DNA from 4 places in the Embleya sp. AB8 genome. Region 3 is predicted to be linked to each of the others. Evidence: riboswitches for the same ligand, from Rfam matches in the RefSeq annotation. Region 3 holds a riboswitch; each other region holds the start of a gene.

Region 1 (7,440 bases), on a different contig from region 3:
GGCCGGCGTTTGAGGCCAAAAGTCAGCTCGACCGGTGCGTGAGGTCGGCCAAGGCCGCGAGTTCGGCGGGCGTCCGAGGCAATCCCGCCGGCGCCAGCCCATGCGCGGCCAACACCGCGAACGCGGCATGCGCCCAGGTCGGCCGCAAACTCGCCGCAGCCAGCAACGCCGTGTCGGCGAGCAACTCCTCGACCGGCCCGGTGCGCAACCGCCCACCCGCGAGCACCGCCGCGTCGTCGGCCCACCGCAACGCCAGGTCCACGTCGTGCGTGGCCATCACCACGGTCGTGCCCGCCGCCCGCAACGCGGCCAGCGTGTCCAGCAACGCCTCCTGCCCTGCCGGATCCAACCCCGCCGTCGGCTCGTCCAGCACCAGCACCTCGGGCCGCATCGCGATCGCCCCCGCGATCGCCACCCGCTTGCGCTGCCCGAAGGACAACAGGTGTACCGGCCGCTCGGCCAACCCCGAGATGCCCAGCGCGGCCAACGCCTCGGCCACCCGCGACCGAACCTCCGCCGCCGCGAGCCCCAGGTTGAGCGGCCCGAACGAGACGTCCTGGGCCACCGACGCGGAGAACAACTGATCGTCGGGATCCTGCACGACCAACTGCACGGCCCGCCGCAGCTCGGCAAGTCCCTTCCGATCATGCCGAATCGGCACACCGTGCAGTTCGACCCGCCCCGCAGCCGGCACCAGGCCACCCGTCAACAGCCGCAACAGCGTGGTCTTCCCACTGCCGTTCGGCCCGAGCAGGGCCAACGCGCGCCCGGCCGGAATCGCCAGGGACAGGTCGCTCAACACGACCGGCCCGTCCTCGTAGGCGTAGCCGATCTCTCGTACCCGCAACGGAATCACTGCACCACCGGTCCCAGCAGAAGGGTGGCGACGACGACCGCCGCCACGACGAACAGGGCGGACCCGACGAACACGCGCGAGATCCGTACCTCGTCCACCAGCACCCGCAGCCGCCCGTCGTAGCCGCGCCCGGCCAGCCCCGCCTCCAACCGCTGGGCCCGGGCGAACGCGTGCACGAACACCGCCGAGCCGAGCCCGGCCACCGAGCGCCAGCGGGCCCGCCGGGTCCGGTGCCCGAGCCGACCGGCCTGGGCCTGGTTGATCCGGATGGTGGTGTCGTACAGCAGGAACAACATCCGGTACATCACCGCCGCCACGTCCACCACCGCCGCCGGCACTCCCACCCGGGTCAGCCTGGGCAATACGTCCGACAGCGGCGTGGTGAACGCGAACAACAACATCGCCAACCCGGCCGCCCCCGAGCGGGCCAGCAACTCGCCCGCGTGGCGCGGCCCGTGCTCGGCCCAGCCGACCCCGTCCGCGCGGATCGAGACCAGCAGGGTGAGCGCCCCGGTCGCGGCGAACCCGAGCGGCGCGCGGGCCGCCCGCCACAACCGCCGTACCGGCACCTTGGCGAAGCCGAACGCGACGATCAGCACGGTCGCGGCGACCAGCACCGCGCCCGGCCACGGCGGCAACGCCACCGCGCAGCCGAGCAGCCCGAAGGAGAGCACGGCCTTCTCGGCCGGATGGCGGCGCCGCCACGAACTCGCGTGCGCCGCCGCGTCGATCGGCAACACCGGCTCAGTGCCCCGAAGCCGATACCGGGCTCTCCGTCGCCGAGGCCGGAGCCGGGCGCGGGGCCGGGCTCACATCCGCCGGACCACTCTCCGCCTCGTCCGCAGTGTCGCTCGCCTCGGGCGCGAGTCGCCGACGGGTGCGCTTGACGCCGAACATGTACCCGACCACCCCCGCGCCGAGCGCGGCCTGCAACGCGAACAGGCCGGACTCGATCTCCCCGGACGGCGGTTCGTACAGCGGGCTGAACCACGGCTGGTAGCCCGGATCGTTCTCGGTGATCGCGGTCTCCGCCTGGGTGTCGGCGCCCGCGAACGGCTTGTCCTTGTGATCACCCATCCCGAACACCACGGGCAGCGCCGCGAGCAGCACCACGGCCAGCACGATCAGCAGATTGATCTTCGTCGAGCGCTTCATGCGGTCTTCTCCCCCTCACGAGCGACCGACGCGTCCTGCGCGACCGAGGCGTCCTGCGCGACCGGCGCGCTCGGCGCGCTCGGCGCGACCGGTGTGTTCCGCAGCACCCCGAGCCGGATCAGGTCCCCCCGGCTGGACTGCCGCAACAACCGCACCACCAGTACGGTCAGCAGCCCCTCGCTGATCGCCAGCGGGATCTGGGTGAGCGAGAAGATGCCGCCGAACTTGGCCAGCGCGCCCGGGAATCCGCTGTCCGGGTCGGGGAAGGCGAGGGCGAGTTGCACGCTGGTGACGCAGTACGTGCTCAGGTCCGCGACGAACGCCCCCATGAACACCGCGACATCCAGCGGCATGGTCCCGCCGCGTCGATCGAGCAGCGAGCGGGTGAGCCGATATGCGCCATAGCCCGCCCACGGCCCGACGATCGCCATGGAGAACACGTTCGCGCCCAGCGTGGTCAGCCCGCCGTGGGCCAGCAACAGGGCCTGGAACAGCAGGGTGATCGTGCCGAGTACGGCCATGATCGGCGGCCGGAACAGGATCGCGCCCAGTCCGGTGCCGGTGGGATGCGAGCAACTCCCGGTGACGGACGGGATCTTCAGTGCGGACAGTACGAACGAGAAGGCGCCGGAGGCGCCGAGCAGCAGGGTGTTCTCGGGTCGATTGCGTACCTCGCGAGTGAGCGCGCGGGCACCGTGGACGACGAACGGGGCAGCCGCGACGCCCCAGGCGGCGGCGTGTTCCCAGGGCAGATAGCCCTCGGCGATATGCATGAGGAAGGGTCCCTCTCCAACACCTCGTGGACGGACGATCGCCGTGGCCGGTCTCCTGGCTGACGGGTCGTACGTTCACGTCTCCGCCTTCCCGGGGCCGCGCGAGCGGTCCCAGTGGCTTCCCCGAGGCGACGAATCAACGTTCCCGAGGGGATGGAGGAGAACTTCCCGATCACAGTGGCGAGGGCCGCGCCGGCATCGAACCGGCTTCCCGAACACCACGGCGAGCCGACCCTAGTGGTCGGATGGACATGGCGACAAGGTGGCAATTGCAAACCGTGCGCAAGCCCACAATCGGTGCGGAGCGGTCGAGCAATAGCCGCATTCGGCCCATCAGTCCAGCCCGGGACCGCGCCCGCGGACCACAAGGGTGCGGGCGACCCGGTCGCCGATCCGCCGGCGCCGCTCGTCGGTGAGCACCGCGACCAGCCCGACCGCGCCGAGCGCGAACGTGTCGACCGGCAGCAGCAGCCAGCGGATGCCCAGTTGCCGCCGCCCGGCCCGGCCGCCGGAGACGTCGACCACCCGGATCCCGAACGCCTGCATGCCCCACGTCCGCCCGTCGTGCTCGGCGGGGCGCAACACCCAGTACCAGAACAGGATCCCCAGCGCGACCGCGACGACCCCCGCGGTGATCGCCGCGGTCAGCGGGCCGCTGCGGATCGAACCGTCGGGGTGTGTGGGCAGCAGGACGAACAGGAACATCGCCGTCCCGGGCAGCAGCGCCGACGCGAGGACGTCGAGTACGAACTGGCCGAGCCGCCGGCCGAGCACGGACGTGGCGACCGGGCGCTCGACCGCGGGCAGCCAGACCCGGGCACCGGTGCCGATGGGACGTGCCGTGCGCGCGTATCGCTGCGGAAGGCTCCGTTCGTACATGCCCTTGTACTTTCCGCAACCGGGCGGGTTGACTCCCGACGGGTCGGATATCGCCGAGATTGCCCCCGGTCGGCGGACAAGAACGGACGCGGGGGCCGGGCCGGCGATCGGCAACCATCGGGTTCGAGCGAAATCGATCCCGGGTGACCGACCGAGAACGAGCTGCCGGCGACCGACGCGGTCAGGGCCGCGCGGATCCGACCATCCCGACCATCTCGATCATCCCGATGATCCGGACCATCCGGATCGTTCTGACCGCTCGGACCGTTCGGACGGCTCAGACCGCTCAGATCGTCATCGGCCCGTCCGCCCCGAACAATTCCGGCTCGGACCGGCTGATCACGTCGTAGAGCGGCTGGTAGTTGATCCACGCCACCGTGTCGTTGCCGAGTTGCTCCCGGGTCAGCCGTGCGTTCTCCGCCGAGATCGGCCTGAGTTCGCCGGCCGCCTGGGCGAGCAACTGCACCTGGCACGAGCGCTCCATCGTGATGAACCACCAGGCCGCCGCGTCGACCGATTGTCCGACGGTGAGCAGACCGTGGTTGCGCAGGATCAGTGCCTTGCGCGGGCCGAGGGTCTCGGCGATCCGCCGGCCCTCCTCGGCGTCCAGGACGACGCCGGCGTAGTCGTCGAAGAGTTCGTGGTCCTCGTAGAAGGGACACACGTCCTGGGTTATCGGTTCGAGCCGGATGCCGAGCGCGGATATCGCGCGCCCGTGCGTGGAGTGGCTGTGCGCCGCCGCGACCACGTCGGGCCGGGCCGCGTGGATCTGCGAGTGGATCGCGAACGCGGCCTGGTTGACGTGGAATCGGCCCTCGACGACCTGCCCCTCGTGGTTGACCAGGATCAGGTCGTCCACGGTGATGTGCTTGAACGACATCCCGAACGGGTTGACCCAGAAGTGATCCGTCAACTCCGGGTCGCGCGCGGTGATGTGTCCGGCCACGCCCTCCTCGAAGCCGAACCGGCCGAACAGCCGCAGCGCCGCGGTCAGTCGCTCCTTGCGGTGCCGGCGCTCCCGCTCGACCGTCTCGAAGGTGGGCGGCAGCGCGAAGCTCAGGTCCGAGGGCGACACCGGCCGGGGCGGCTCGATGCGCGGGGTCGCGTCCTGGGCCTGCGGCGTGGCGGTGTCGGACATGTACATCTCCTCGGACTCGGGTCGCGCGGGACTCGGCCCGACGCTACCCGCGAGTCACATCCGAGGACAGCCCCGCGCGGGGGTCCGTTCGCGAGCGGCCGCGGATTCTAGCGCCGGATCGCCGCCGGGACCGGATTTCCGGAAACAATTCGAATATTGCCCGCGATCGCCTTCCGGCTGCTTCTACGCTTCCGTGCAGCGAGTCCGGGACGTCGAGTACGAAGCAGTCGAACTCGAATTTCCGGACGCGCGAAATCATGAAGCGCGAAGTGCGGGGCGCACGGCGCGAGCCACGGCGCACGCGGCACTTTACCGGTGCGCGCGGCGCCTTATCGAGGCACACCGAGGGGAAGGGGCGCGTGACGTGAGCGGCGGGGGCGGATATTCGGCGGAGGTCGTGAGCATCGGCGCGCGAGGTCCCTCGACGGCGCCCGCGTACGGCCGCGGCGACCCGGCGGGCTCGCGGGCCAAGTCGGACCCGGGCCGCCGCAACGCCCCCGCGCGGAGCCCGGCATCGCGGGGCCCGATGGCCAGGAGTTGGGCGGAGATGGCACCACCCCCGCGCCGGTCCAGGCCGTCCCGGCGCAGTTCGGGCGACCCGCCGACCGGGTCCGACACCGAGCGGACCCCTGCGATCGAGGCGGATGTCATCGAAGCGAATCAGGCCGACCCCAACACCCCGGTCGACAGTGCGCCGATCGAGCCGGCCCCGGTCGGCGCGCCGCCCCCGGGCGTCGTGGCGCCCGAGGAGGAGCCGGTCGGCGTCCACCGGAAAGCCGCACCGCCGATCGCCCCGGAGGCAATCATGGCCAATATGGAAACGGCCCTCAAGGAAGCAATGACGATCGAGGGCGCCGTGGGGGTGGCCCTGGTCGACTACACCAGCGGAATGGCCCTCGGAATTCTCGGCGGCAGCAAGGAACTCGACCTCAATGTGGCCGCCGCCGGAAACACCGACGTGATGCGCGCGAAGATGCGCACGATGGAGATGTTGCACGCGGGCGATCAGATCGAGGACATCCTGATCACCCTCGGCAAGCAATACCATCTGCTCCGCCCGCTGACCGGTCGGGCCGGCAAGGGACTGTTCCTGTATGTCGTGCTGGTCAAGGACCGCGCCAATCTGGCCCTGGCCCGGCACAGCCTGAAACGTATCGAGGAGGAGATCGAGGTCTGAGTCGCGCTCCGACGACGGGCCTCGGCACGGCGTCGGAGCGCGCGGGCCCGTCCTCGATACCCCCGGCGTCCACCGTCACCCCCATGCGGTGGGCGCCATCGGGGTGTCCGGGGACACGTACGGCGGCCCTGGTCTCCCTGCGCCGTCTCGGATATGACGGTACGTCAGATGTATCGACGCGCCGCCGTACCGATGGGCGCCGCTGGATCGACGCGCGGCCGTACCGACGCGCCGCGATACGGCGACGCCGAGGTACCGTCGCACCCCGAGCCCTCCGAGGAGCCGCATGTTGTCGGGCGAGAAGATCCTGATCACCGGGCCCGCGGGCCAGATCGCCTACCCGCTGACCGAATACCTGGCCCGGGACAACGAGGTGTGGGGCATCGCCCGCTTCTCGAATCCCGAGGACCGCAAGCGGGTGGACGCGCTCGGGGTGACCACGCGCGTCGTCGACCTCGGTGCGGGCAGCTTCGACGACCTGCCGCAGGACTTCACCCACGTGCTGCACCTGGCCACCTTCCAGGGACCGGGGCTCGACTACGACGAGGCACTGCGGGTCAACGCCGAGGGGACCGGGCTGCTGCTCCAGCACTGCCGGCGGGCCAAGGCGGCCCTGGTGATGTCCACCGCGTCGGTGCTCAAGCCGCACCCGGACCCGAGGTACGTCTTCCGCGAGACCGACCCGCTCGGCGACGCCAACGTCGCGCACGCGCCCACCTATTCGGTGTCCAAGACCGCCGAGGAGGCGGTGTCGCGCTACTGCGCGCGTGCGTTCGACCTGCCCGTGGTGATCGCCCGGATGAACGCCTCCTACGGCCCGAACGGCGGCCTGCCGACGATGCACCTGGACGCCGTACTGGCCGGTCGGCCGATCGTCACCCGCTGGGATCCGTGCCTGTACAGCCCGATCCACCAGGACGACATCAACAGCCAGACGGCGGCCCTGCTCGACGCGGCGTCCACCCCCGCGACGGTGGTCAACTGGGGCGGCGACGAGCCGGTGAGCGTGCAGGAGTGGGCGGCATACCTGGCCGAGCTGAGCGGCCGGCCCGCCGAGGTGGTGGTCCGCGAGCAGCCGGGCACGCTGCGCGGTCAGGTACAGGACACCACCAAGCGGGCGGCCCTGACCGGGCCGTGCGCGGTCGGCTGGCGGGCGGGGCTGGCCGGGGTATACGCCGCCCGGCGCGGCGATTCGGCCTGACCGGGCCGGGCGGCCCAGGGGCGTCGTGGCGCTCGGCGGGGGATCGAGGACGCGCCCTCGCCCCACGCTCGATAGCGTCGAGTCTTCAGGTCTTACTCGCGCCGTCTCGGAGCGCTCCACTTCGGCGGATCACGTCGCTGCGAGCGGCACCACGCAGGAGGGACAACGATCATGGGCATCCTCGATACCCCCATCGGCACGCTGGAGGGGGAGCGTACGACCCTGGGCGGGGTGACCGCAGGCCGGGTCGCGCTCGTCGTC
Region 2 (7,643 bases), on a different contig from region 3:
GCCGATGGTGCGGGAGTGCGTCCGGCCGGGGGTCGTCGGTGTGCCCGCCCTTCGTGCCCACCGGTTCGAGCCGGACTCCCTCGTCGCGGCCACGGCGGAGCTGCACGCGCACGGGCACGCGGTCGACTGGGCGGCGTTCTTCGCCCGGCACGACCCCTCCGTGGTCGACCTGCCGACATACCCGTTCCAGCGCCGACGTTTCTGGCTCGACGCACCGGACCGCGCCCGAGCGGTGGCGGTGGACACCGTCGTCGATCCGGTGGTCGCGACGGTCGAACACGCCGGGTCCCCGGCGGACTTCACCCGGCGGATCACCGCGCTTCCCCGCGCCGAACTCGGCCGTGCGCTGGTGGAAGAGGTGTGCGCGCACGCCGCCGCCGTGCTCGGTCACGACACCCTCCTGGAGGTGGCGCCGGAGCGGGCGTTCCTCGACCTAGGCGTCGACTCGCTGGGCGCCGTGCAGTTGCGCGACCTGCTGTCCGCCGCCACCGGGATCACCCTGCCCGCCACCGTGGTCTACGACCACAGCACCCCGGAAGATCTCGCCCGCTACCTCGGCACCCGGATCGGCGGTGCCGGCGAGTCCCCCGAATCACCCGAATCACCCGACGAACACACCTGAACGAGTAACCCCAGTGGTCCGACCGAGGCCGACATCGGGCACCGGGCAGAGTTCCCGTCGCCATCCTCCGGAGGTTTCCTTGAGCACCAAGACAATGCTCCCCGACCACTCACTCACCGACCTCGAGATCAAGGCGCGTGACCACCTGCTGCTGCACTACACGCCCTACACGCGCGAGCCGGTGCCGGTGATCGTCCGGGGTGAGGGGCCCTACGTGTGGGACGAACGCGGACGTCGTTACCTGGACGGGGTGTCCGGTGCCTACAGCGTGCACATCGGCCACGGTCGCGCCGAACTCGGCGAGGCGGCAGCCAAACAGGCCGCCGAACTCGCGTACTTCCCGCTGCTCGGCCACGCCCACCCCACCGCCATCGAACTCGGCGCCCGCCTGGCGGCGGCCGCACCGGGCGACCTCAACCGCGTCTTCTTCACCACCGGCGGCAGCGAGGCGACCGAGACCGCGCTCAAGTTGGCCAAGCAGTACTTCGTGATGACCGGCAGGCCCAACAAGTACAAGGTGATCGGCCGCGCTGGTTCGTACCACGGCAGCACCCACGCCGCGATGGCGATCGGCGGCGTACCCATCGTGCAGCAACTCTTCGAGCCGTTGGTGGCCGGCGCCCGCGCGGTGCCCAACACCAACGGCTACCGCTCCCCGCTGGCCGCCGAGGAACTCGGGACCTGGGCGGCGGAGCAGATCGCCCTGACGATCGAACTGGAAGGACCGGATTCGGTCGCCGCGGTGTTCGTGGAACCGGTGCAGACCCACGGCGGCGCGCTCGTGCCGCCTCCCGGATACCTCAGGCGGCTACGGGAGATCTGCGACGCCCACGACGTCCTGCTCATCGCCGACGAGGTGGTCAGCGCCTTCGGCAGGCTGGGCCACATGTTCGGCGGCGACCGGTTCGGCTGCGAACCCGATGTCATCCTGCTGGCGAAGGGCCTCACCAGCGGGTACGCCCCCCTGGGCGCGGTGGTCCTGTCCGACCGCATCGCCGAGCCCTTCCAACAGGAGGGCATCATGTTCGTGCACGGCTACACCTTCGGCGGCCACCCGCTCTCCACGGCCGTGGCCCTGGCCAACCTGGATGTGCTGGAGCGGGAAGGGCTGTTCGACCACGTCCTGGCGAACGAGGGCGCGTTCCGCGCCACCCTGGAGAAGCTCTACGAACTGCCGATCGTCGGCGACATCCGCGGCACCGGCTACCTCTACGGCATCGAACTGGTCAAGGACCGGGCCACGAAGGAAACCTTCGACGGAGAGGAGTGCCAACGACTCCTGGCAGGCCATCTTTCCCGCGACCTCTACGCCGCCGGCCTGCACTGCCGAGTCGGCGACCGCGAAGCCCCCGTCATCGTGCTGGCCCCGCCGCTGATCTGTACACAGCAACACTTCGACGAAATGGAACACATCCTGCGCGCCGCCCTGACCGACACGTGGAACCGTCTCTGACGGTGGCGCGCCGACACGTGTCCGGGCAGTACGCCGCTCGGTGTACTGCCCGGACCCCGTCTCCCCGGGCCGAACGCGACGCCGCGCCAACGGATTCCGGGCCCACGCCCCACCGCCGATGAGGGCCCCGGCGCGGGTGTCCCCGGGGCGACGAGAGGCAACGCGCCGTGCGTCGGGTCAGTTGTTGCGAAAGGCGGTGGGGACACCGGCGACCGTGCGGCCGAACAGTACCTCGCCCGCGATCGAGTGCCCGGGCGTGGCGGCGACGATCTCGGCGTAGGGGTGGTGGGGGAAGGTCGGTGCCGGGGTGGGGGATCGTTCCGGCGCGAGGTGCGGGTGGTCCCGGCGGACCAGGTCGGCGGCGGCGAAGCGTTCCAGTAGGTCGGGCCGGTCCACCGAGATCGGGGTGGGGTCCGGCCGGTCGGCCGGCTGTGCCAGCCACTGCCTGATCGGGTCCGTCGGCGGTATCGGGTCCGGGTCGAAGAAGGCATCCATGGCGTCCGGCCGGGTGGCGCTCACCCGGTGGGCGGTCACCGTGACATGGGCGCCGGTGGAGAGGCCGACGATCAGGTGTACGGGGACACCCTCTTCGTAGTACCGGGCTCCGAATTCGGAGACGGCCCAAGGCCTGCCCGCCGCGGAGACGATCCGGAAGGCACCGTAGCGGGAGCCGACTTCCGCCCGGTCGTGCAGGTGCAGCAGCAGGTCGACGAGGGCCGCCCGGTGCTGTGGCAGGTCGGCGCGGGAGCATTCGATCAAGGTGTCCTCCGGGCTGGTGGGCGTGGACACCAGTGTGGGCGGCCGACGATGATCGGGTCCAACACGCTTCGCTCATCGGAGATGAGGCTTCCTCATGGCCGTCAACCTCGCGCAACTCCGGGCCTTGGTCGCGGTCCTGGACACCGGCGGATTCGGCACGGCCGCGACGACGCTGGGGATCAGTCAGTCCGCGGTCTCGCACGCCGTGGCCGCCCTGGAACGGGCGCTGGGCGCACCCGTCGTGGATCGCGGCGCTCCGGGCGCGCGGCCGACGCCGCTGGGCGAACTGGTCCTGCCGCACGCGCGACGCGCCGTTGCGGCGGCCGACGCCGTGGTCACCCTCGCCGCCCGTGAGCGGGCCGGCGCGGTGGGCACCGTCCTGCTGGCCGCAACCCCCACGGCCTGCCGGGGACTTGTCCCGGGACTGATCCGCCGGTGGGGTCGGGCGCACTCCGGGATCCGGGTGCGCGTCTTCGAAGGCGAGGACGCCGAGGTGGCCGGCTGGTTGGCGGACGGCACCGCCGACCTCGCCGTACTGGTCGACGCCGACCCGGTACCCGAGGGCGCGGTGCCACTGCTGCGCGACGAATTCCGCGCGGCGCTGCCGGCCGACCACCCGCTGGCCCAGGAGGATTCGATCACCCTGTCCGACCTGGACGACGATCGTTTCCTGCTCTCCGACGGCGGTTGTGAGCCCTACCTGCGTGAACTGCACCGGCTCGGCGGCACCCCGTACGTTCCGCCGCCACGCATACGTGGGTTCGCCACCCTGCTGGCCATGGTCGGCGACGGCCTCGGCGTGTCCGTCGTCCCGGACCTGGCCCGGCACATGCTGCCGCCCGGCGTCGTCCTGGTGCCCCTGAAGCCATCGGTCCACCGCCGCCTGACCCTGTCGGGCCCGCCGTCCCGCCCGTGGCCCCCGACGGTCCGAGCCCTACTCGACAGCACCACCCCGGCCGGCCGGTGAAGCCGGGTCGACGTATCCGAAGGTGTTGATCCCGCCGATGAGGCACTACGAGCGGTTTGGTAGCTTGGCGCCGCCGTGGTGTACGGGAAGCCGGTCCAAGCCGGCGCGGCCCTCGCCACTGTAGCCGCGGAGTCCCGCGGCCCTCGCTGACGGCTCCCGGAGCGGTCAGGGCCACTGGGTGGATCGGAAACGAGCCAACCGGGAAGGCCGGCCGCGGAGCGTCGATGCGGAAGCCAGGAGACCGGCCACGGCGCGACATGTTCCACGAGGGTTGGAGAACACGTGACTCGCGCTCCCCTGCGCCCGTTTCGATCCGAACGTTCCATACGTCCCGCGCGCGCCCCGCGCTCGACGCGCGCCGGCCTCGCCGCCGCGGCGCTCCTGCTCGTCGGTGCGCTCGGTGCGTGTACGGGTGCGCCTGCGGCCGACCAGCCCGCCGCGGCGGCCGGGAGCAGTCACCCGGCGCCGGTGAGCGTGAGCAGGTGTGGTGTCACCACGACCGTCGCGGCACCGCCGAGCCGGCTGGTCACCCTCAACCAGGGCGCCACCGAAGTGGCCCTGGCTCTCGACCTGCAGACCCGAATGGCCGGAACGGCGTACCTCGACGACGCGGTCCCGGCGAAATGGAAGGCGGCCTACGACACCGTCCCGGTGCTTTCCGAGAAGTACCCGACCAAGGAGAAACTCCTCGCGGCGCGCCCGGACTTCCTCTACGCCTCCTACTCCAGCGCGTTCACCGACAAGGTGGCGGGCACGCGGGACGAGCTGGGTTCCCAGGGCATCACCACCTACCTGTCGCCGCTGGCTTGCGCCGACAACAAGCAGGTGGCGCCGGTGTCCTTCCAGGCGGTGTGGGACGAACTGGGCGACGTCGCCGAGGTGTTCGGTGTCGCACCGCGCGCTGCCGCCATCCGGGACGCGCAGCAGCAGCAACTTGCCGAACTCGCGGCCAAGTCGGCGGGCAAGGGCCTGAACGTGTTCTGGTACGACTCGGGCACGAAGACCCCGTACGTCGGCGCCGGCCACGGCGGACCCCAGCTCGTGCTCGACGCCGTCGGTGCCCACAACGTCTTCGGCACGCTGCCCGGTGACTGGCAGAACGCGAGTTGGGAGCAGGTGGTCGCGGCGGACCCGGACGTCATCGTGCTCGCGGACGCCGGTTGGGACACCGCGCAGTCCAAGATCGATTACCTCGAACACGACCCGGTGCTGAGCAAGCTCAGCGCCGTCCGGCACCGTGCGTTCGTGGTCGTGCCGTTCTCCGAATCGACCCCCGGCGTGCTGCTCGCCGACGGTGCCGTCCGGGTTTCGGCCGGCCTGAGCAGCCTGGCCCCACGTTCATGACCGTGCCGGATCGTCCCGCCGCACGGCTCGCAAGCGCGAGTCGTGCGGCGGTGGCCCTGGCCGTTGCCGCGCTCCTGCTGTTGCTCACCGTGCTGCTCGGCCTCGCCGTGGGATCGGTCCACGAGCCGCCGCAGGTCGTGGCCGAAGTGGTGCTGCGCCGGCTCGGTCTCGGTGGCTCCGACGTCACACCGCTGGACGACCGGATCATCTGGCAGCTGCGGCTGCCGCGAGTCCTGGGGGCCGCCGCGACCGGCGCGGGACTCGCGGTGTGCGGCGCGGTGTTGCAGACCCTGACCGGGAACGACCTGGCCGATCCCTACCTGCTCGGGATCTCCAACGGCGCCGCCGTCGGCGCGGTCACCGTGATCGTCCTCGGTGTCGGAGTCTCCGGCACCGCGGTGATCGGCGCGCTCCCGGCTGCCGCCTTCGTCGGCGCACTGCTGGCCGTCCTCGTCGTGCTGGCCCTCGCCGGGGCGCACAGCCGGACCCTGCCGGCCTCGCGGACCGTGCTGGCCGGCATCGCGGTGGGGCAGTTGTGCGGAGCGTACACCTCGTTCGTCGTGCTCGTCCTCGGCGACCGCAACGCCGCCCGCGGCGTCATGGAGTGGACGCTGGGTTCGGTGGCCGGGGTGCGGTGGAACACGGCCGTCTTCCTGGCCGCGGTGGCCGTCGTCGGCACGGTGGTCATGGTCGCGGCCGCCCGGGACCTGGACGCGTTCGCGTTCGGCGAGACCGCGGCCCGTTCCGTCGGCGTCCACGTCGAACGTACCCGCTGGGCCCTGATCGCCGCCGCCGCGTTGGTGACCGCATGCCTGGTCGCCAACACCGGCGTCATCGGCTTCGTGGGTCTGGTCGTGCCGCACGTCGTCCGCCTGGTGTGCGGCCCGCGCCATGCCCTCCTGCTGCCCATGTCCGCACTTGTGGGTGCGTCCCTGCTGGTGGGCAGCGACATCGTGGCGCGCTCGGTGCTCCCGGACCAGGAGATTCCCGTCGGCATCGTCACCGCCGGACTCGGCGCGCCGTTCTTCGCATGGCTGTTGTGGCGCCAGGCAGCCGGCAGGCGGGCGACGGGGAGTCGGCCGTGATCGTGGTGAACCCGATGGGGCTCGATGCCGAAAACGTCGGCGTGCGCGTCGACGGCGCCACCTTGCTGACGGACGTGACGCTCGGCTTCGCCCCCGGCAGGACGACGGGCCTGCTCGGGCCCAACGGTGCCGGCAAGACGACGCTGCTGCGGGCCCTGGCCGGACTGCGCCGGCCGCAGACGGGCCGTGTCCTGCTCGACGGCGGCGACCTGTACGCCCTCCCGGCCCGCCGACGTGCGCGACAGGTGGCCTTCATGGAACAACAGGCCGACACCGCGCTGCCACTGACGGCCCGCCAGGTCATCGACCTGGGGCGCACGCCACACCGCGGCCGATGGCCCGTGCTGCCGGGCCCCGCGACCGCCCACGAGCATTCCGTGCTCGCCGAGGCCGCCGCCGCCACCGATGTCGGCGCGCTGCTCGACAGGACCTGGTCGTCCCTCTCCGGCGGCGAGCGCCAGCGAGTCCAACTCGCCCGCGCCTTGGCACAGGAACCCGGGGTGCTCCTGCTGGACGAGCCCACCAACCACCTCGACCTGCGCTACCAGCTCGGCTTCCTGGAAACCGTGCGCGGGCTCGGTATCACCACCGTCGCGGCCCTGCACGACCTCGAACTCGCCGCCGCCTACTGCGACGACGTCGCCGTGCTGCTCGACGGCCGCCTGTTGGCCCATGGGTCCGTCTCCGAGGTGCTCACCTCCACAACGATCGCGCGCGCCTACGGCGTCGACGCGACCGTGGAGCGGCACCCCCTGCATCCCCGACCGCACATCCGATGGAACGGCTTGCTTTCCGAGGGGTTCGAGTCATGCGCCAGGTCATGCGACAAGTCATGAGCCAAGACCGTGCGGGAACCCCCGCAGGGCCCGTTTCGGGCCGGGCGACGGTCCTGGTCGGCATGTCCGTCACGGAGGCCAATCGCCGGGCCGAACTGCTCACGGCCGCCGTCCCGTTGGACGCCACGACGGCGTTCCTACAGCAGGGCGAGCCGTCCCTGTCGGCCGAGCTGACCAGGCTGGCCGACGCGGGCACGGAGACCGTGGTCCTGATCGGGGTCCGCCTCGGAGCATCCGGTCCGGGCCACTCCTGGCTGCGGCGAATCGCGGCGTACTGGTGGCGGGAGCGCGCCGGCCATCGCCCCGAACTGCTCGTCGCCGCCCGGCTCGCCGACTCCGCGGATGCCGTGGCCGCGGCTGCGGCATCGGTCAAACCGATCACCGGCGAGGAACCCGGTCTCACCTCTCCGGCCTGGGACGAGGTCACCAACCACCGGCACCAGGTCCTGGTATGCCGCGGACCGCGCTGTACGGCCAAGGGCGCGGACGACAACCTGCGCTCGCTGGTGCGGCAGCTCGCGGAGCACGGGCTCGGCGACGACGACGTCCTCGTGGTCCAGACGGGGTGCCAATTCCC
Region 3 (7,643 bases):
GAGCCCTGCAGGGCCCACAGCAGCGACGACTTGCCGGAGCCGTTGCGGCCCATCAGCGCGGTGACGCGCCCGGGGAACAGGTCCAGGTCCAGGCCGCGCACCGCGATCACATCGCCGTAGCGCACGATGATCCGACGCGCCGTCAACAACGGGCGGGACGCCGGGTCGGGTGGGCGCGGCGCCGGCGGCGTACGGTCGGCCAGACGGGCGCGCAGCGGCGCGGCCAGGCGGCGGGCGTCGCGCACCGACAGCGGCAGCGGCGACCAGCCGGCGAGTCGGCCGAGTTCGACCACCGGCGGGGCGATGTCGCAGGTCTCCAGGATCTCGGCGGGCGGGCCGTCGCGGACGGTACGGTCGCCGGGCAGGTGTACGAGCCGGTCCGCGTACTGCACCACCCGCTCCATGCGGTGCTCGGCGACGATCGTGGTGATGCCCAGGTCGTGCACGAGCCGGGTGATCGCGGCCAACACGTCCTCGGCGGCGGTCGGGTCCAGTGCGGAGGTCGGCTCGTCCAGAACCAGCACGCGCGGGTGCGCGGTCAACACGGCGCCGATCGCGACGCGTTGCTGCTGTCCGCCGGAGAGGGTGCGCAGCGGGCGGTGGCGCAGTTCGGCGATGCCGAGCAGGTCGAGGGTCTCCTCGACCCGCTTGCGCATCACCGCCGAAGGGATCGCCAACTGTTCCATGCCGTAGGCGAGTTCCTCCTCGACGGTGTCGGTGACGAAGCCCGCGAGCGGATCCTGGCCGACCACACCGACCAGGTGCGCGAATTCGCGCGGTGGTTGCGAGCGGGTGTCGATGCCGTCGACGAGCACGCTGCCGCGCAGGGTGCCGCCGGTGAAGTGCGGCACCAGGCCGTTTACGGCGCCCAGGAGGGTCGACTTGCCCGCGCCGGTGCGGCCCACGACCAGGCACAACTCACCTTCGGGGATCTCGAGTTCGACGTTGCGCAGGGCGGGAGCCGGGGCGTCGGCGTAGGTGATGGTGACGTCACGGAATCGGATCACCGGACGGACTTCTCCCTGAGCGTGGTACCGGTACCGGTATTGGTGCCGGTATCGGTATCGGTATCGGACGAGCCGGTGGCCGGCGTGTTCTGCCGTGCGCCGCAGTCGGGCCCGGTGTCGCCCGGGCGGGGCGCGGCGAGCGGGGGTGGTGGCGCCAGCCACGCGGGCAGGACACCCACGGCCAGCGCGAGCACCGGCAGCGGGGCCAACTCGGGCCAGGCGAGCGGGCTCAGCGACGGGTAGAGGTTGCCGGCGTCGATCCGGCTGGTCAGGTAGAGCAGCGCGCCGGTGCCCAACCCGCAGGCGGCGACCGCGAATTCGGGCAGGCGCCAGCGGTCCGGGAGATAGACGCTGCGGTTGATCCGGCGGCCGGTGAGGACGAAGCCGATGCCGGCGATCACCAGGCCGCCGGGCAGCATGGTGGCGCCCAGGTAGCGCGGGGTGCTGCCGTCGAGCAGCGCGTACACCCCCACACAGACCCCGATCAGGCCCACCAGCGTCAGTACGCCGGTCAGCAGTCGGATCGTGCGCGGCAGGTGCCGGTTGCGGCCGTAGCCGCGCGAGTCCATCGCGGCGGCCAGTGCGAGTGAGCGGTCCAGTGCGTCCTGGAGTACCGGGATCGCGATCGAGCGCAGCGCCCGCATGCCCTGCTGCGCGCCGCCGCGCAACCGCCGGGCCCGGCGCACCCGATGCACACTCTCGATCAGCTGCGGCGCGACGGAGAGGGCGACCACGACGGCCGCGCCCACCTCGTACAGCGCCGCCGGTACCGCCTTGAGCATGCGCTTGGGGCTCGCGAGGGCGTTGGCCGCGCCCAGGCACACGATCATCGTGGCCAGCCGCAGGCCGTCGTAGAACCCGCCGAGCACGTGCTCCAGGGCCACCGGGCCGAACAGGTGGATCCCCGCCGCCCATGCGGGCAGCGGGATCTCCGGCAGGTCGACGAGCACATGACTGCCGGCGGCTCCCGCGCCGAAGACGATCCGGAACAACACGCGCATCACGATGATGAACAGGCCCAGGAACAGGTACATGCGAAAGGCCAGTGCCCACGGCGCGTCGCCGCGCCGGTTCGCGACCACGAATCCGGCCACGGCCAGGAGCAGCGCGAGCAGCAGCGGGTTGGTGGTGCGACTGGCGGCGGTGGCCAGGCCGAGCGCCCACAACCACCACGCGCCCGGATGCAGGGGGCGCGGCAACCGGCCGCCGCCGCGCCGGGACGCGACGGCGGCCGGCAGTCGCCGCGTCCGGGGCACGCTCAATCCGACCCGCCGGTGCGCTTGCGCCGACGCCAGGTGGCGAACCCGGCCGCCGCGCAGATCGCCACGAGCAGGGCGATCCCGAGGATGGTCGTGGTCGGGATCCCGTCGGGGCGCCTGGTCGCCAACTCCTCGCCGCCGGTCCAGGTTTGACCCTGCGGAGTGACCCCGGAGGGCCGGCCGGCGGGGCCGGGTGAGCCCGGCTCGGCGGCGGCGGTCGCGGACGTCTCGGCCGAGGCCGGCGGGGCCGAGGGGGTGGTGCTCTCGATGGGCTGCCCCGGTTCCATCGGGTTGCCGGCGACACCCGGCCCGGGGGCGAGGGGATCGGTCCCCGAGGTCGCGGCCGTCGAACCCGCCGACGTGGTGCCCGTGTTGCCGGCCGTACTCGCACCGGAGGTGGTGGATCCGCCGTCGGCGGCCCGGCTGCCACCACTGCCGGCCGAGGTCGCGCCACCGCCGGTGGACGTGCCGTTGGTGCCGTTGCCGGACGGTGGTTGCGGATTGTCCGTCCGAGGCGGATTCGGCGGGGTGGGCGTCGCCGGGCGGGCCGGTGCCACGCGCGGTGGCGGGTTGGTGGTCTCGGTCTTGTTCTTGGCGAACGACCAGCCTTCGAAGCTGCCGAGCGGGGGTTTGCGGTTCAGCACGCCCCACTGGCTGTACGTCCACGAACCGCCGTTGGGCGCATGCCAGTACGACCAGTACGCACTGGCCGGCGGCGTGTCGATGCACGGCTCGGAGTTGGCCCCTGGCTTGCCCTCGATCCGGCAGATGAATGCCTCGCCCCAGCGGGCCACGCCGGCTATCTCGATGCCCGCGTTCTTCAGCGCGGCGTGGCCGGTGGCCTGGTCCCCGCGTGCGCAGCGCACGATGGTGGTGCCGCCGAGCTCCTGGAAGTCGATGACCACCGTCACGCCGTTGCCGTCCGGGCAGTAGCCGGGCGTGCCCTTCGAGGTGTCGACCGCGTGTGCGGCCGGCGCGACCACCGTGAGCCCGCCGGTGAGGGACAGCGCGAGCAGGGCAAGTGCGGTGACCAGGCGGGCGATTCGGCCGGCGCGCCCGGGGCGCCTCACGTGTGCGTTCCGTTCCTGCGACGCGCGCCGGCGCGGACGGCGAAGCCGGTGCCGACCAATCCGGCGGACAACATGAGCAGTCCGCCGATCTCGGCGCCGGTCCTGGCCAGGTTTCCGCCGCCGCCGTTCGCGGTGCCGCCACTGCCCGAGGTGCTTCCGCCGCCCGACCCGGAACCACTGGTACCGGAGCCACCGGTGCCGGCGCCGGCGGTGTCCGTCGCGGACGCGGTGATCGACGCACTCGCGGTCTGGGTGAGCGCGGTGGAAGGTGTCGTGGACGGCGGCGTGGACGCGCTGTGGCCGGGCGATCCGGTGGGCTTGGGGGTGCCGGAGTCGGTCGGCTCGGGCGAGGTCGAGGTGGTGTGCGTCGGCTCGGTCGGGGCCTTGCCCAGGTCACCCAGCGAGACATCGGCCAGCGCAAGCAGCGCCTGCGGGGTGGCGCGGCGCCACTGGTCGCGTTGGAAGTCCGGGATGCCGTCGGTCCTGGCCGAGGCGAGGGCTTCGTCGTTGTAGGCGATGGTGCCGATCTCCTTGTCGGCGGCGCCCGCGTTGTCCTTGGTGATCTGGTGCTTGGCCACCCACACGGCGGCCCGCTCCGACTCGGCCCGGTAGCCGGCGGCGTGCAGGGCCTGACCGGCCAGGCCGGTGCTGTTGGTGTTCGATGCCGCCGTGGGGCCCGAGCCGCCGAACGAACCGTCGGCGCGTTGCTTGGACTTGAGCCAGTCCGCGCCCTTCTTGGCGGCGGTCGCGGCGCCGGCCGAGTGGCTCTCGGCCGCCGCGGACAGCAGCGCCTGCACGGCCATCGCGGTGGAGTCCGGGTCGAGCACGGTGGTGGGAGTGTCCTGGCAGGTCGCGCCGCTGCTGCCCAACTGGCCCGGGAACAGCCGGAATCCGCCGCTTGGGCACTGCTGCTTGAGCAGGAAGTCCACGGCGGATTGCGGCACTCCGCCGCTGCGGGCCAGGCCGAGGACGGCGAGCGACTGGCCGAAGGCGTTGCTGGAGTCGGGGCTGCCGGTGAGCTTGTCCCGGATCCGGCCCACGTCGTCGCCGGCGTCGGCTCCCGCGATCAGGTCGAGCGTCTCGGCGCGCAGGTCGAAGCCGCCGAACCCGGTCGGATCGCGGTCGGCGACCACGGCGGCGAAGAGTACCTTCGCGGTGGCGCCGGCGATCCGCGAGCCGGGCATGCCCCATTCCTCGGCGCTGTTGTACGTGCGTACGTTCGCGGCCACCGCGTCGGCCGCGGCGCGGAGCGCGGCCGGTTGGGAGCGGGTGGCCGCCAACGCCATCATCGTGTCGATGGTCAGGCCCCAGTCGGAGCGGGAGAACCCGGGGATGGCACCGCCGACCAGTTCCCCGGCCTGCCACTTCGCCGCCGCCGAGGCCTCGGCGGCATGGGGATTCGCGGCGTCGGCCGACGCGGAGAAGACGGGGGAGGCGGCGACGAGCACCGCGCCGCAGACCGCGACGGCGCCGGTGGTTCGCACGGTGAGCCAGGACATCGGTGGAACCCTTCCGAGACCAACGCGTCCCGGGAGCCGGCCGACGCGGGGCGTCGGACGGGCGTCCGGGCCTCAGCGTGTAGTCCACGACAGCTGGAGCCTTCAATTCGTACGCACCCAGGTATTCCGACTCGCGGCGGCCTGTCGGCCACCGCCTACGGTTGCGGGTCAGCGCCGGATTTCGACCGGCTTCCCCTGAGTTTCGAACTATGCAGTTGAGGGTGTCGACACAGGTCGGCGTGCGGAGCATACGAAACGTTCCGACGCTCGGACAACAGCACGAGTATGCGCTCCACGGTGCCGTTCGTCACCACCGGGGTGCGGGCCGGCGCGAAGCGGCGAACCGGTTGGCCGGAAAGGGAGTTCTTCCCGCGCCGGGCGGTCCGTAGAGTGCGGGACGTCCTCGCGCCGGGGATTGTGGAACACTCGCGACGCCCCTCGCGGACGCCACGACTCGTTCCGATCGCCGGTGCGGCGGCCCGCAACATCTCCGACGACAGGGGAAGTCCGGTGTGAATCCGGCGCTGACCCGCAGCGGTGGTCCGTCCCTCCCGACGGCGAGCCCGAATGCCTGTCGCCGGGGCGTTTTCCTCTCCATTCCCCGTCGTGGTCCGCGGGGCGGAGCCCTCGCGTCGCCGCGCCGGGAACGTGTGCCGCCCTCGGGCCGGCCCGCCTCGGCCGGCGGATCCGCCGGGCCTGCCGCGCCGTGGGCCCGGAAAGGCACCGTCATCATGACGCTCACCACTCGACCCGGACGCCGGATAGCCACGCTGCTCGGCGGACTGGCCCTGGCCGGCGCGACCGCCCTGATCCCGGCGACCGCCGTGGCCGCCCCCACCACGACCGGCCCGACACCTGCCGCGGACGCGTCCGTACTCGCCGGCAACCGCACCCAGGCCGCGGCCGGTTGGCTGGCCCGCCAACTCGTCGACGGCGAGCGCTTCGAGACCACCTTCAACGGGGTGACCTACCCCGATCAGGGCCTGACCATCGACGCGATCCTCGCCTTCGCCGCCGCGGGAGTCGCCGACCACAACGGGGCCAAGGCCACCACGTGGCTCGCCCGGCCGGAGATCCTGTCCGGCTACATCGGCGACGGCGCCACCAACGCCTACGCCGGCGCCACCGCCAAAACCCTCCTGGCCGCCGAGGTCCGCGGGGTGAGCCCCACCACGTTCGGCGGCGTGGACCTCCCGGCCCGGCTGCGCTCCCTGCAACAACCCTCCGGCCGGTTCACCGACACCTCCCCATGGGGCGACTACAGCAACGCCTTCAGCCAGTCCCTCGCACTCCTGGCGCTGAACCGCACCCCCGGCGGAGTGCCCACCGCCGCAGTCGACTTCCTGGCCGGCGCACACTGCGCCGACGGCGGATTCCCGCTGAACTACGGCCTGCCCACCTGCACCAGCGACGCGGACTCCACCGCGATGAGCGTGCAGGCGCTGGCCGCCACCGGCCGATCCCAGGAGGCCGCGGCCGGCCTGAACTGGCTTGCCGCGCACCAGCTTTCGGACGGCGGCTTCGGTACCGTCGGTGCCACGACCGGCAACGCCAACAGCACCGGACTGGCCGGCCAGGCCCTGCTGTCCTCGTGGCGGGTACTCCCCGGCCTGACCGCACGGCACTTCCTGACCGAACGCCAGGTCGGCTGCTCGGCCACACCCGCCACCCGAGGCGCGATCGCCTACGACGCGACCGGCTTCAACCCGTCCACCGCCACCCGCGCCACCGCCCAGGCGGTCCTGGGCCTGGCCGGCACCGGCTTCGCCGACCTGACCGCCGCCGGCGCCCGCCCCGACGCCCCGACGCTGCACTGCCCCGGAACGGCCGCCTGACGCAGCGGAACAGGCCCGCACCACCGGGCGATGACGGCGCCCCGACGCGTTGTCGGGGCCGTCGCTGCGGGCCCCCGTGTGGCCGGATGTCAGTCCGCCCGGTGGTGGATCGGCCCGCCGTTCGGGTCGACGTGCGCGTGGCGGACGAGTTGCCGGGGCGGGGCCTTGCGGGCCCCGCCCCGGCAGGGTTCGTCAGGGCGTGCTGTTCGAGAGGGTGCTGCGGACCTCGCGCGCCGCGGTCACCAGGTTCGTCAGCGAGGCACGGACCTCGGGCCAACCCCGGGTCTTGAGGCCGCAGTCGGGGTTGACCCACAGGCGCTCGGCGGGGATCGCGGTCAGGCCCTCGCGCAGCAGGCGGGCCACCTCGTCGGTGTCGGGGATGCGTGGGGAGTGGATGTCGTAGACGCCGGGACCGGCCTCGCGCGGGTAGCCGTGGGCGGCGAGTTCGTGGGCGACCTGCATGTGGGAACGGGCCGCCTCCAGGCTGATCACGTCGGCGTCGAGGTCGTCGATGGCCTGCACGATGTCGCCGAACTCCGCGTAGCACATGTGGGTATGGATCTGCGTCTCGGCGCGTACGCCCGAGGTGGTCAGGCGGAACGCCTCGGTGGCCCAGGCCAGATACGCGGCATGGTCCGCAGTGCGCAGCGGCAGTGTCTCGCGCAGCGCGGGCTCGTCCACCTGGATGACCGAAGTCCCTGCGGCTTCGAGATCGTCGACCTCGTCGCGCAGTGCGAGCGCGACCTGTCGGGCGGTGGTGCCGAGTGGTTGGTCGTCGCGGACGAAGGACCACGCGAGCATGGTCACCGGGCCGGTCAGCATGCCCTTGACCGGTCGATCGGACAACGACTGGGCGAACGAGGTCCAGCGCACGGTCATCGGCCCGGGGCGGGAGATGTCGCCGGCCAGGATCGGCGGGCGTACGTACCGCGTTCCGTACGACTGGACCCAGCCGTGTCGGGTGGCCGCGTAG
Region 4 (7,643 bases), on a different contig from region 3:
CGCGATGTGCTGCCGGCCGAGATAGCCGAGCGCCGCAAGAGCCCGTACCCGTCGATCCAGGACCCGGCGTATACGAACGCCCTGCGCCGCGAACTCGACGCCCTCCTGGCCGACCGGGACGCACCGGTCCGTCCCCTCCTCGACCCGGACGCGGCCCGCAAGGCGGTACACGGAACGGGCGACGAGGCCCGGGCGGCAATCGAGGTGGTGCTGAGCACGGACGCGTGGTTGCGCCGGTACGGGGTGCGGGTCGAGGTGTGAGTGACTCACCCGTACGGCCCGGGTCGGCATGAGCCGCGTGCTCGGCGGCCATGGTTTCGGCAGTCGTCCCGGGTGAGGAGTCGTGGCGTGGCGTCGTTGTTGTTTTATGACGTGGCCGTGGTGTCGAGCCGGGTCGCGGCGGAGGCCGGGCGGACGGCGAAGGCCGAACTGGTGGCCGGGTGTCTGCGGCGGGCGGATCCGGCGGAGGCCGGCGTGGTGGTGGCCTACCTCGCCGGGGCGCTGACTCAGCGGCAGATCGGGGTCGGACCGGCCGCGTTGCGGGCGTTGCCGGAGCCGGCGACCGAGCCGGGGTTGACCGTGCTGGAGGTGGACGCCGCGCTGGCGGCGATCGGGGCGACCACCGGCGCCGGGTCGCAGGCCGCGCGGCGGGAGCTGCTGGCGGCGTTGTTCGCCCGGGCGACGGCGGTGGAGCAGCGGTTCCTGGTCGGGCTGCTGGTCGGTGAGGTACGGCAGGGCGCGTTGGACGGGGTGATGGCGGACGCGATCGCGCGCGCCGCCGAGGTGCCGGTGCCGGCGGTACGGCGGGCGTTGATGTTGCGCGGGGCCGCCGGGCCGGTGGCCGCCGCGGCGTTGTCCGGCGGCGCGGGCGCGCTGGCCGGGTTCGGCCTGGAGGTCGGGCACGCGGTGCGGCCGATGTTGGCCGCGGCGGCGCCCGATGTGCCCGCCGCGCTGGCCAAGTTGCGGGCCAAGGACGTGCACGCCCTCGTCGCGCTGGAATGGAAGATCGACGGGATCCGGGTGCAACTGCACCGGGACGGCGACCGGATCGCCGTCTTCACCCGCAGTCTGGACGACATCACCGCGCGGGTGCCCGAACTGGTCGAGACGGTACGGGCATTGCCGGTGCGCAGCGTGGTGCTGGACGGCGAGGCGATCGCCCTGCGTCCGGACGGTCGGCCGCACCCGTTCCAGCTCACCGCGTCCCGGACCGGCACCCACGACGCGGCCCGGCTGCGGGCCGAGACACCGCTGACGGTGTACCTGTTCGACGCGCTGCACGTGGCCGGCGCGGACCTGATCGACCGGCCGGGGGCCGAGCGCTGGGCCGCGCTGGCGGCGCTCGCGCCGGCGGAGCTGCTGGTGCCTCGGCTGGTCACGGACGACGACGCGGCGGCGGACGCGTTCTTCGCCGACGCGGTCGCGCGTGGGCACGAGGGGGTGGTGGCGAAGTCGTTGGACTCCCCGTATACGGCCGGTCGGCGTGGCGCCGGGTGGGTCAAGGTCAAGCCTCGGCACACCCTCGACCTGGTGGTGCTGGCCGCCGAGTGGGGGCACGGGCGCCGGCGCGGGACGTTGAGCAATTTGCACCTGGGGGCGCGGGATCCGGGTGGGGACGGGTTCGTGATGCTCGGCAAGACGTTCAAGGGGCTCACCGACGAGCTGCTCGCGTGGCAGACCGAGCGGCTTCAGGAATTGGCGGTGCGGCGGGACGACTGGACAGTGTGGGTGCGGCCGGAGCTGGTGGTGGAGATCGCCTTCGACGGGTTGCAGACCAGTACGCGCTATCCGGGCGGGCTGGCGCTGCGATTCGCGCGGGTGGTGCGGTATCGCGAGGACAAGACGGCGGCGGAGGCCGACGACATGGATACGGTCAGAGAAGTTGCCGAACGCAACTAACATCTTCTATAGTTGTGGTAGGCAACGAAAACCCGCGCGGATCGCGACGCGGGGCGCAGTGCCGAACGCGATCCGGAAGCGATCCGGAGCGTGATCCGTAATGTGCTGCGGAAAGTGCTGCGGAAAGTGCTGCGGGATGAAGTCGGAAGAAAAGAGGCCGGCCATGGCCACCCGGGAAGCCTGCCGACAACTGTTGACCGAGTTCGAGGGCATCGTCGGCGTCTACCGCAGCCTCGCCAAGGCGGTTCCGGTCGGCAGCCTGCCGCCGGGTTCGTCGGTGCTGTTCGCGCTGAGCCGCAGTACGGAACCGCTGCGCGCCGGGCGCCTCGCCGAACTCCTCGACCTGGACATGTCCGTGGTCAGCCGACACCTCGCGCACCTCGTCGAACACGGCTGGGTGGAGCGCCGGCCGCATCCGAGCGACGGCCGCGCGGTGCTGCTCGGGATCACCCCACAGGGCCGCGCGGTGGTCGAGCGGGCCACCGACGCGTGCCTGGCGGTGTTCGCGGAGCGCCTCGTGGACTGGTCGGACGACGACGCCGAGCGGCTGTCCGAACTCCTGGGCCGGCTCAAGGCCGGCTTCGGACACCGACCGCTACCGGTGCCGGCGGTCGTGTCACACTGACCCGCATGCCGAAGTCCGCCGCGGAGCTGCGTGCGCATCTGGAGACGTTCTACGACGGGGTGGCACGCCGGTCCACCCGCACGGAGTCGATCGGCGCACTGACGTTGTTCGTCCGGGAGGGCCTCGGTTGGCCCTATTACGCCCGACCCACGCTCGGCGGCACCGTCGAGCCCACCGTCGCGGATGTCCGTGCGGTGCGGGCGCGGCAGAGAGAGTTGCAAGTGCCCGAGACGTTCGAATGGGTCCACGAGACCACGCCCGCAATGCGCGCGGCGGCCATCGAGGCCGAGTTGCAGGTCCACGAACACCCGCTGATGGTCCTCGATCCGACCGAGCAGCCGGCCGAACGCCCGGATCTGCCGGACCTGGTGACGGTGCGTCAGATTCGCGCGGACGCCACCGACCTGGCCATCGTGCACAGCGTCGCGGCGGTCGGCTTCGCCAACCCGGGCACCGCGTCGGGCTCCGACGGGCCGAGCGAACGGGACACCGCGGCGCTGGGGCAGGACCCGGAGCTGCTGTCCTACCTCAACGAGCGGCTGCGCAGCGGCGCGACGGTGATGTTCGCCGCGTACAGCCCGGCGGGACCGCTGTGCGTCGGGAGTTACCAACAGCTGTACGACACCACCGAGATCGTCGGCGTGGCCACCCTCCCGGCGGCCCGGCGCGGCGGCCTCGCGGCGGCGGTGACGTGGGAATTGGCCCGGCACGCGCTGGCGAGCGGGAGCGAGACGGTGTTCCTGTCCGCGGGGGACGAGCACGTGGCGCGCGTGTACGACCGGCTCGGCTTCCGGTCGGTGGGGACGGCGCTGATCGCCGAGGCACCGTGAGCGGCGGGGCGGGGCCGGCGAAGCCGATCGTGCTGCCGATTCCGGCGGGGCGCAATCCGACGGCGGCGGAGTTGGCGGCGGCGCACGGGGTGAGCATCCCGGACGTGCTCGCGCCGAATCTGCGGGTGTTGTTCTGCGGGATCAATCCGGGGCTGTGGTCCGGCGCGACCGGGCGACACTTCGCGCGGCCGGGCAATCGGTTCTGGCCCGCGCTGTACGCCGCCGGCTTCACGCCGCGCCTGTTCCGACCCGACGAACAGGACGAGTTGACCGCCCTCGGGCTCGGCATCACCAACGTGGTGGCCCGGACCACGGCCCGGGCGGACGAGTTGACCAGGGACGAATACCGGGCGGGCGGCGCGGCGCTCACCGCGCGGGTGCGCGAGTACCGCCCGGCCTGGCTGGCGGTGCTCGGCATCGGCGCGTACCGAACCGGCTTCGGCCGCCCCAAGGCCGTGGTCGGCCGCCAACCGGAAACCATCGACGACACCCGAATCTGGGTCCTCCCCAACCCGAGCGGCCTCAACGCCCACTGGACCGCCACCACCCTCGCCGAAGCCTTCACCACCCTACGCACGACAGCCTTCGCACGACCTCGCGACGCGGGGCCGACCGAACAACCGGCCGACCCAGACGCCGGCTGACGCGGCGAGAGCAGCCGGCCACGGCGCCCCCACGCCAACCACGCGCCCCGACCCGCCGCGCATCCGGCCCACGGCACAACACCCACCGCGCCGCCATCTCTTCCCCGGCCCCGCCGTCGGGCCGCTGTGCTGCCCCGCAGGCCGCCCGACCCCGCGTCGCTGCCCGCCCCTACCCACCGCCCCCGCCCCCGTCCATCGACCGAGTGGCTTCACTCGGTTGGTGGTTACTTCGTGACCTCTCGGGCGGTTGGGTCGGCGTGAAGATTTTGCGCGCGCCGTTCGGGCCGTGGCCCACGGAGACGTTCGAGACTCCCGTCTACGAGGCGCTGGTCGCCGAGTGGCGCGACTCGGGGCGGGAGGTGCCCCGGGCGGTGAATCGGCCGCAGGGTGGTCCGGCCGGACCCGCCCGGCCGGCCAAAGCCGGGCCCCGGGGCGGCCGGCCGTGACCGGGCCCGGAACAACGGGCCTGGCCGAGACCGCGACACGACACAACACCTGGGGGTGCAACGACCACGCCGCCACTACATATATGCTCTCCGACGCAGCTGGTTCGCCCATCCGAAAGTTCGATGGAGGGGCGACGCAAGAGGGAATCCGGTGCGAAGCCGGAACTGCCCCCGCAGCGGTGAGCGGGAACGAACGTCGTCATGGAGCGCCGAACGCCGAGAGGCGATCGGGAAGCGACGACCACTAGGAACTCCGCGGACCACCGAGCACGCCGTGCCCGGCGGTGCCCCGGCATGCCCGCGAGTCCGAATACCTGCCGGCTGCCCGCGCCTTCGGGCGTGGGGTCACCTGTACGTACGAGCTCGCGAGGAGAGAGCACGTGACCGTTGTGGACAGCGTGGGCGCGACCCGGATGCGGATCGACGAAAGCCCCGAGGACCGACTGGCGACCCTGGTACGCACCCAGGCGCGCGATTTGCCGGAGGTCGATCCGGATCGGGTCGTCCGCCGGGTCGTCGCGGGCCTGAACGAGGGCGCGGACGACGGCGCCGCCGCGGACCTGGCGGTGCGTACCGCCGCCGAGCTGATCGCCGAGGAGCCCGCCTACTCGCGCCTCGCCGCCCGCCTGCTGGCCGGCCGGATCGCCGCCGAGGCCGCCGAAGCCGGCGTCACCTCGTTCAGCGCCGGCATCGCGCTCGGCCGCCGTGAGGGCATCATCGGCGCGCAGACCGCGGCGTTCGTCGCCGCGCACGCCGCCGAGCTGGACGCCGCCGTGGACACCGAAGGCGACCGCCGGTTCGAGTACTTCGGCCTGCGTACCGTCTACGACCGCTACCTGCTGCGGCACCCGGTCTCGCGCAGCGTGGTGGAGACCCCGCAACACTTCCTGCTGCGGGTGGCGTGCGGCCTGGCCCAGGAGCCCGGCGAGGCGATCGGCTTCTACCGGCTGATGTCCTCGCTCGCCTACCTGCCCAGCTCGCCGACGTTGTTCAACTCCGGCACGGTGCACACCCAGATGTCCTCGTGCTACCTGCTGGATTCGCCCAAGGACGAGCTGGAGTCGATCTACGACATGTACGGGCGGATCGCCCGACTGTCCAAGTTCGCCGGCGGCATCGGCGTGGCCTGGTCCCGGGTGCGCTCGCGCGGCTCGCTGATCCGCGGCACCAACGGGCACTCCAACGGCATCGTGCCGTGGCTCAAGACGCTCGACTCGTCCGTGGCCGCGGTCAACCAGGGCGGCCGGCGCAAGGGCGCGGCCTGCGTCTACCTGGAGACCTGGCACCCCGACATCCTGGAATTCCTCGAACTGCGCGAGAACACCGGCGAGGACGCCCGCCGGGCGCACAACCTCAACCTGGCCAACTGGGTGCCGGACCTGTTCATGCGCCGGGTCGAGGAGGACGGCGTCTGGTCGCTGTTCGACCCGAACGAGCTGCCCGAACTGCCCGACCTGTGGGGCGCCGAGTTCGACAGGGTCTACGAAGCCGCCGAGCGGGACGGCCGGTTCGTCCGGCAACTGCCCGCGCGCGACCTCTACGCCCGGATGATGCGCACCCTCGCGCAGACCGGCAACGGCTGGATGACCTTCAAGGACGCCGCCAACCGCACCTGCAACCAGGCCGCCGAACCGGGCAACGTGGTGCACCTGTCCAACCTGTGCACCGAGATCCTGGAGGTCACCAGCGACGGCGAGACCGCCGTGTGCAACCTCGGCTCGGTCAACCTCGGCGCGCATGTAATCGCCGGCGAGGGGATGGACTGGGACAAGCTGCGCGCGACGGTGCGCACCGCCGTGGTCTTCCTGGACCGGGTGATCGACATCAACTACTACCCGACCGACCAAGCCGCCGCGTCCAACCCGCGCTGGCGCCCGGTGGGCCTGGGGCTGATGGGCCTGCAGGACGTGTTCTTCACGCTCGGCCTGCCGTTCGACTCCGCCGAGGCGCGCGAGTTGTCCACGCTGATCTCCGAGGAGATCTACCTCACCGCGCTCGAGACCTCCTCCGCGCTGGCCGAGGCGCACGGCCCGCACCCGGCCTACGCCGAGACGCACGCCGCGCGCGGGCGGCTCCAGCCCGACCTGTGGGAGGGCGTGTACCCGACGCAGACCAAGCGCTGGGACGCGCTGCGCTCGCGCGTCGCCGAGCACGGGCTGCGCAACTCGCTGCTCGTCGCGATCGCGCCGACCGCCACGATCGCCTCGATCGCGGGCGCGTACGAGTGCATCGAGCCGCAGGTGTCCAACCTGTTCAAGCGCGAGACGCTGTCGGGCGAGTTCCTGCAGATCAACGCCTACCTGGTGCGCGAGCTCAAGGCTCGCGGCCTGTGGACCCCCGAGGTTCGCGACCGGATCAAGCGGGCCGAGGGCTCGGTCCAGGGCATCGCCGAACTCCCGGAGGACGTACGGGAGTTGTACCGCACGGCGTGGGAGCTGCCGCAGCGCGCGCTGATCGACCTGGCCGCCCAGCGGTCCCCGTACATCGACCAGTCGCAGTCGCTGAACCTGTTCATGGCCGACCCGACCATCGGCAAGTTGTCCTCGATGTACCGCTACGCGTGGTCGACCGGCCTGAAGACCACGTACTACCTGCGCTCGCGCCCCGCGACGCGCATCCAGCAGGCGACGGTGCCGGCGCAGGCGTCGGCCGCGCCGGTGGAGGAGATCTCGGACCTCGAGGTCATCGCCTGCTCGCTGGAGAACCCCGAAGCCTGTGAGGCGTGCACGTGAGCCTGCTCGATCCCGGAATGAACCTCACGCTGCGCCCCATGCAGTACCCGGACTTCTACGAGAAGTACCGCGCGGCGATCCGCAACACCTGGACGGTCGAAGAGGTCGACCTGCACAGCGACCTGGCCGACCTGGACAAGCTCAGCCCGGCGGAACGGCACCTCGTACAGCGCCTGGTCGCGTTCTTCGCGACCGGTGACACGATCGTGGCGAACAACCTGGTGCTGAATCTCTACCGGCACATCAACTCGCCCGAGGGCCGGTTGTATCTGTCGCGGCAGTTGTTCGAAGAGGCCGTCCATGTGCAGTTCTATCTGACGCTGCTCGACACCTACATGCCCGACCACGAGGAGCGCGAGCAGGCGTTCGCCGCGGTCGAGCACATCCCCTCGATCCGGCGCAAGGCGGAGTTCTGCTTCCGCTGGATCGACTCGGCGATGGGCCTGGACCGGCTCGAATCGCGGGAG

What was found. Region 3 has a riboswitch for cobalamin ahead of ABIA38_RS14300 (prenyltransferase/squalene oxidase repeat-containing protein). Riboswitches for the same ligand answer to the same signal wherever they lie in the genome.
Region 1: linked by a shared signal. The riboswitch ahead of ABIA38_RS00020 (energy-coupling factor ABC transporter permease) and the one ahead of ABIA38_RS14300 (prenyltransferase/squalene oxidase repeat-containing protein) in region 3 are both predicted to bind cobalamin.
Region 2: linked by a shared signal. The riboswitch ahead of ABIA38_RS16125 (ABC transporter substrate-binding protein) and the one ahead of ABIA38_RS14300 (prenyltransferase/squalene oxidase repeat-containing protein) in region 3 are both predicted to bind cobalamin.
Region 4: linked by a shared signal. The riboswitch ahead of ABIA38_RS21770 (ribonucleoside-diphosphate reductase subunit alpha) and the one ahead of ABIA38_RS14300 (prenyltransferase/squalene oxidase repeat-containing protein) in region 3 are both predicted to bind cobalamin.

What each region holds. Positions count from the first base shown of each region.
Region 1 covers NZ_JBMHHY010000001.1:78-7,517, forward strand. Annotated here, with positions in the region: gene ABIA38_RS00005 (energy-coupling factor ABC transporter ATP-binding protein) at 23-856, opposite strand; gene cbiQ (cobalt ECF transporter T component CbiQ) at 853-1,596, opposite strand; gene ABIA38_RS00015 (energy-coupling factor ABC transporter substrate-binding protein) at 1,601-2,011, opposite strand; gene ABIA38_RS00020 (energy-coupling factor ABC transporter permease) at 2,008-2,784, opposite strand; cobalamin riboswitch at 2,813-3,022, opposite strand; gene ABIA38_RS00025 (RDD family protein) at 3,118-3,663, opposite strand; gene ABIA38_RS00030 (class II aldolase/adducin family protein) at 3,950-4,801, opposite strand; gene ABIA38_RS00035 (hypothetical protein) at 5,607-5,978, shown strand; gene ABIA38_RS00040 (NAD-dependent epimerase/dehydratase family protein) at 6,265-7,179, shown strand; gene ABIA38_RS00045 (glutathione peroxidase) at 7,351-7,440, shown strand, end outside.
Region 2 covers NZ_JBMHHY010000010.1:112,926-120,568, forward strand. Annotated here, with positions in the region: partial or broken gene ABIA38_RS16105 (acyltransferase domain-containing protein) at 1-622, shown strand, start outside; gene ABIA38_RS16110 (aspartate aminotransferase family protein) at 717-2,075, shown strand; gene ABIA38_RS16115 (hypothetical protein) at 2,253-2,834, opposite strand; gene ABIA38_RS16120 (LysR family transcriptional regulator) at 2,929-3,801, shown strand; cobalamin riboswitch at 3,861-4,065, shown strand; gene ABIA38_RS16125 (ABC transporter substrate-binding protein) at 4,084-5,145, shown strand; gene ABIA38_RS16130 (FecCD family ABC transporter permease) at 5,142-6,230, shown strand; gene ABIA38_RS16135 (ABC transporter ATP-binding protein) at 6,227-7,066, shown strand; gene ABIA38_RS16140 ((2Fe-2S) ferredoxin domain-containing protein) at 7,129-7,643, shown strand, end outside.
Region 3 covers NZ_JBMHHY010000008.1:323,359-331,001, forward strand. Annotated here, with positions in the region: gene ABIA38_RS14285 (ABC transporter ATP-binding protein) at 1-1,007, opposite strand, end outside; gene ABIA38_RS14290 (CbiQ family ECF transporter T component) at 1,004-2,263, opposite strand; gene ABIA38_RS14295 (hypothetical protein) at 2,266-3,336, opposite strand; gene ABIA38_RS14300 (prenyltransferase/squalene oxidase repeat-containing protein) at 3,333-4,835, opposite strand; cobalamin riboswitch at 4,935-5,089, opposite strand; cobalamin riboswitch at 5,294-5,428, shown strand; gene ABIA38_RS14305 (peptidase) at 5,567-6,670, shown strand; gene metE (5-methyltetrahydropteroyltriglutamate--homocysteine S-methyltransferase) at 6,863-7,643, opposite strand, start outside.
Region 4 covers NZ_JBMHHY010000014.1:71,660-79,302, forward strand. Annotated here, with positions in the region: gene asnB (asparagine synthase (glutamine-hydrolyzing)) at 1-261, shown strand, start outside; gene ABIA38_RS21745 (ATP-dependent DNA ligase) at 358-1,899, shown strand; gene ABIA38_RS21750 (MarR family winged helix-turn-helix transcriptional regulator) at 2,063-2,524, shown strand; gene ABIA38_RS21755 (GNAT family N-acetyltransferase) at 2,530-3,354, shown strand; gene mug (G/U mismatch-specific DNA glycosylase) at 3,393-3,998, shown strand; gene ABIA38_RS21765 (hypothetical protein) at 4,256-4,444, shown strand; cobalamin riboswitch at 4,528-4,780, shown strand; gene ABIA38_RS21770 (ribonucleoside-diphosphate reductase subunit alpha) at 4,858-7,176, shown strand; gene ABIA38_RS21775 (ribonucleotide-diphosphate reductase subunit beta) at 7,194-7,643, shown strand, end outside.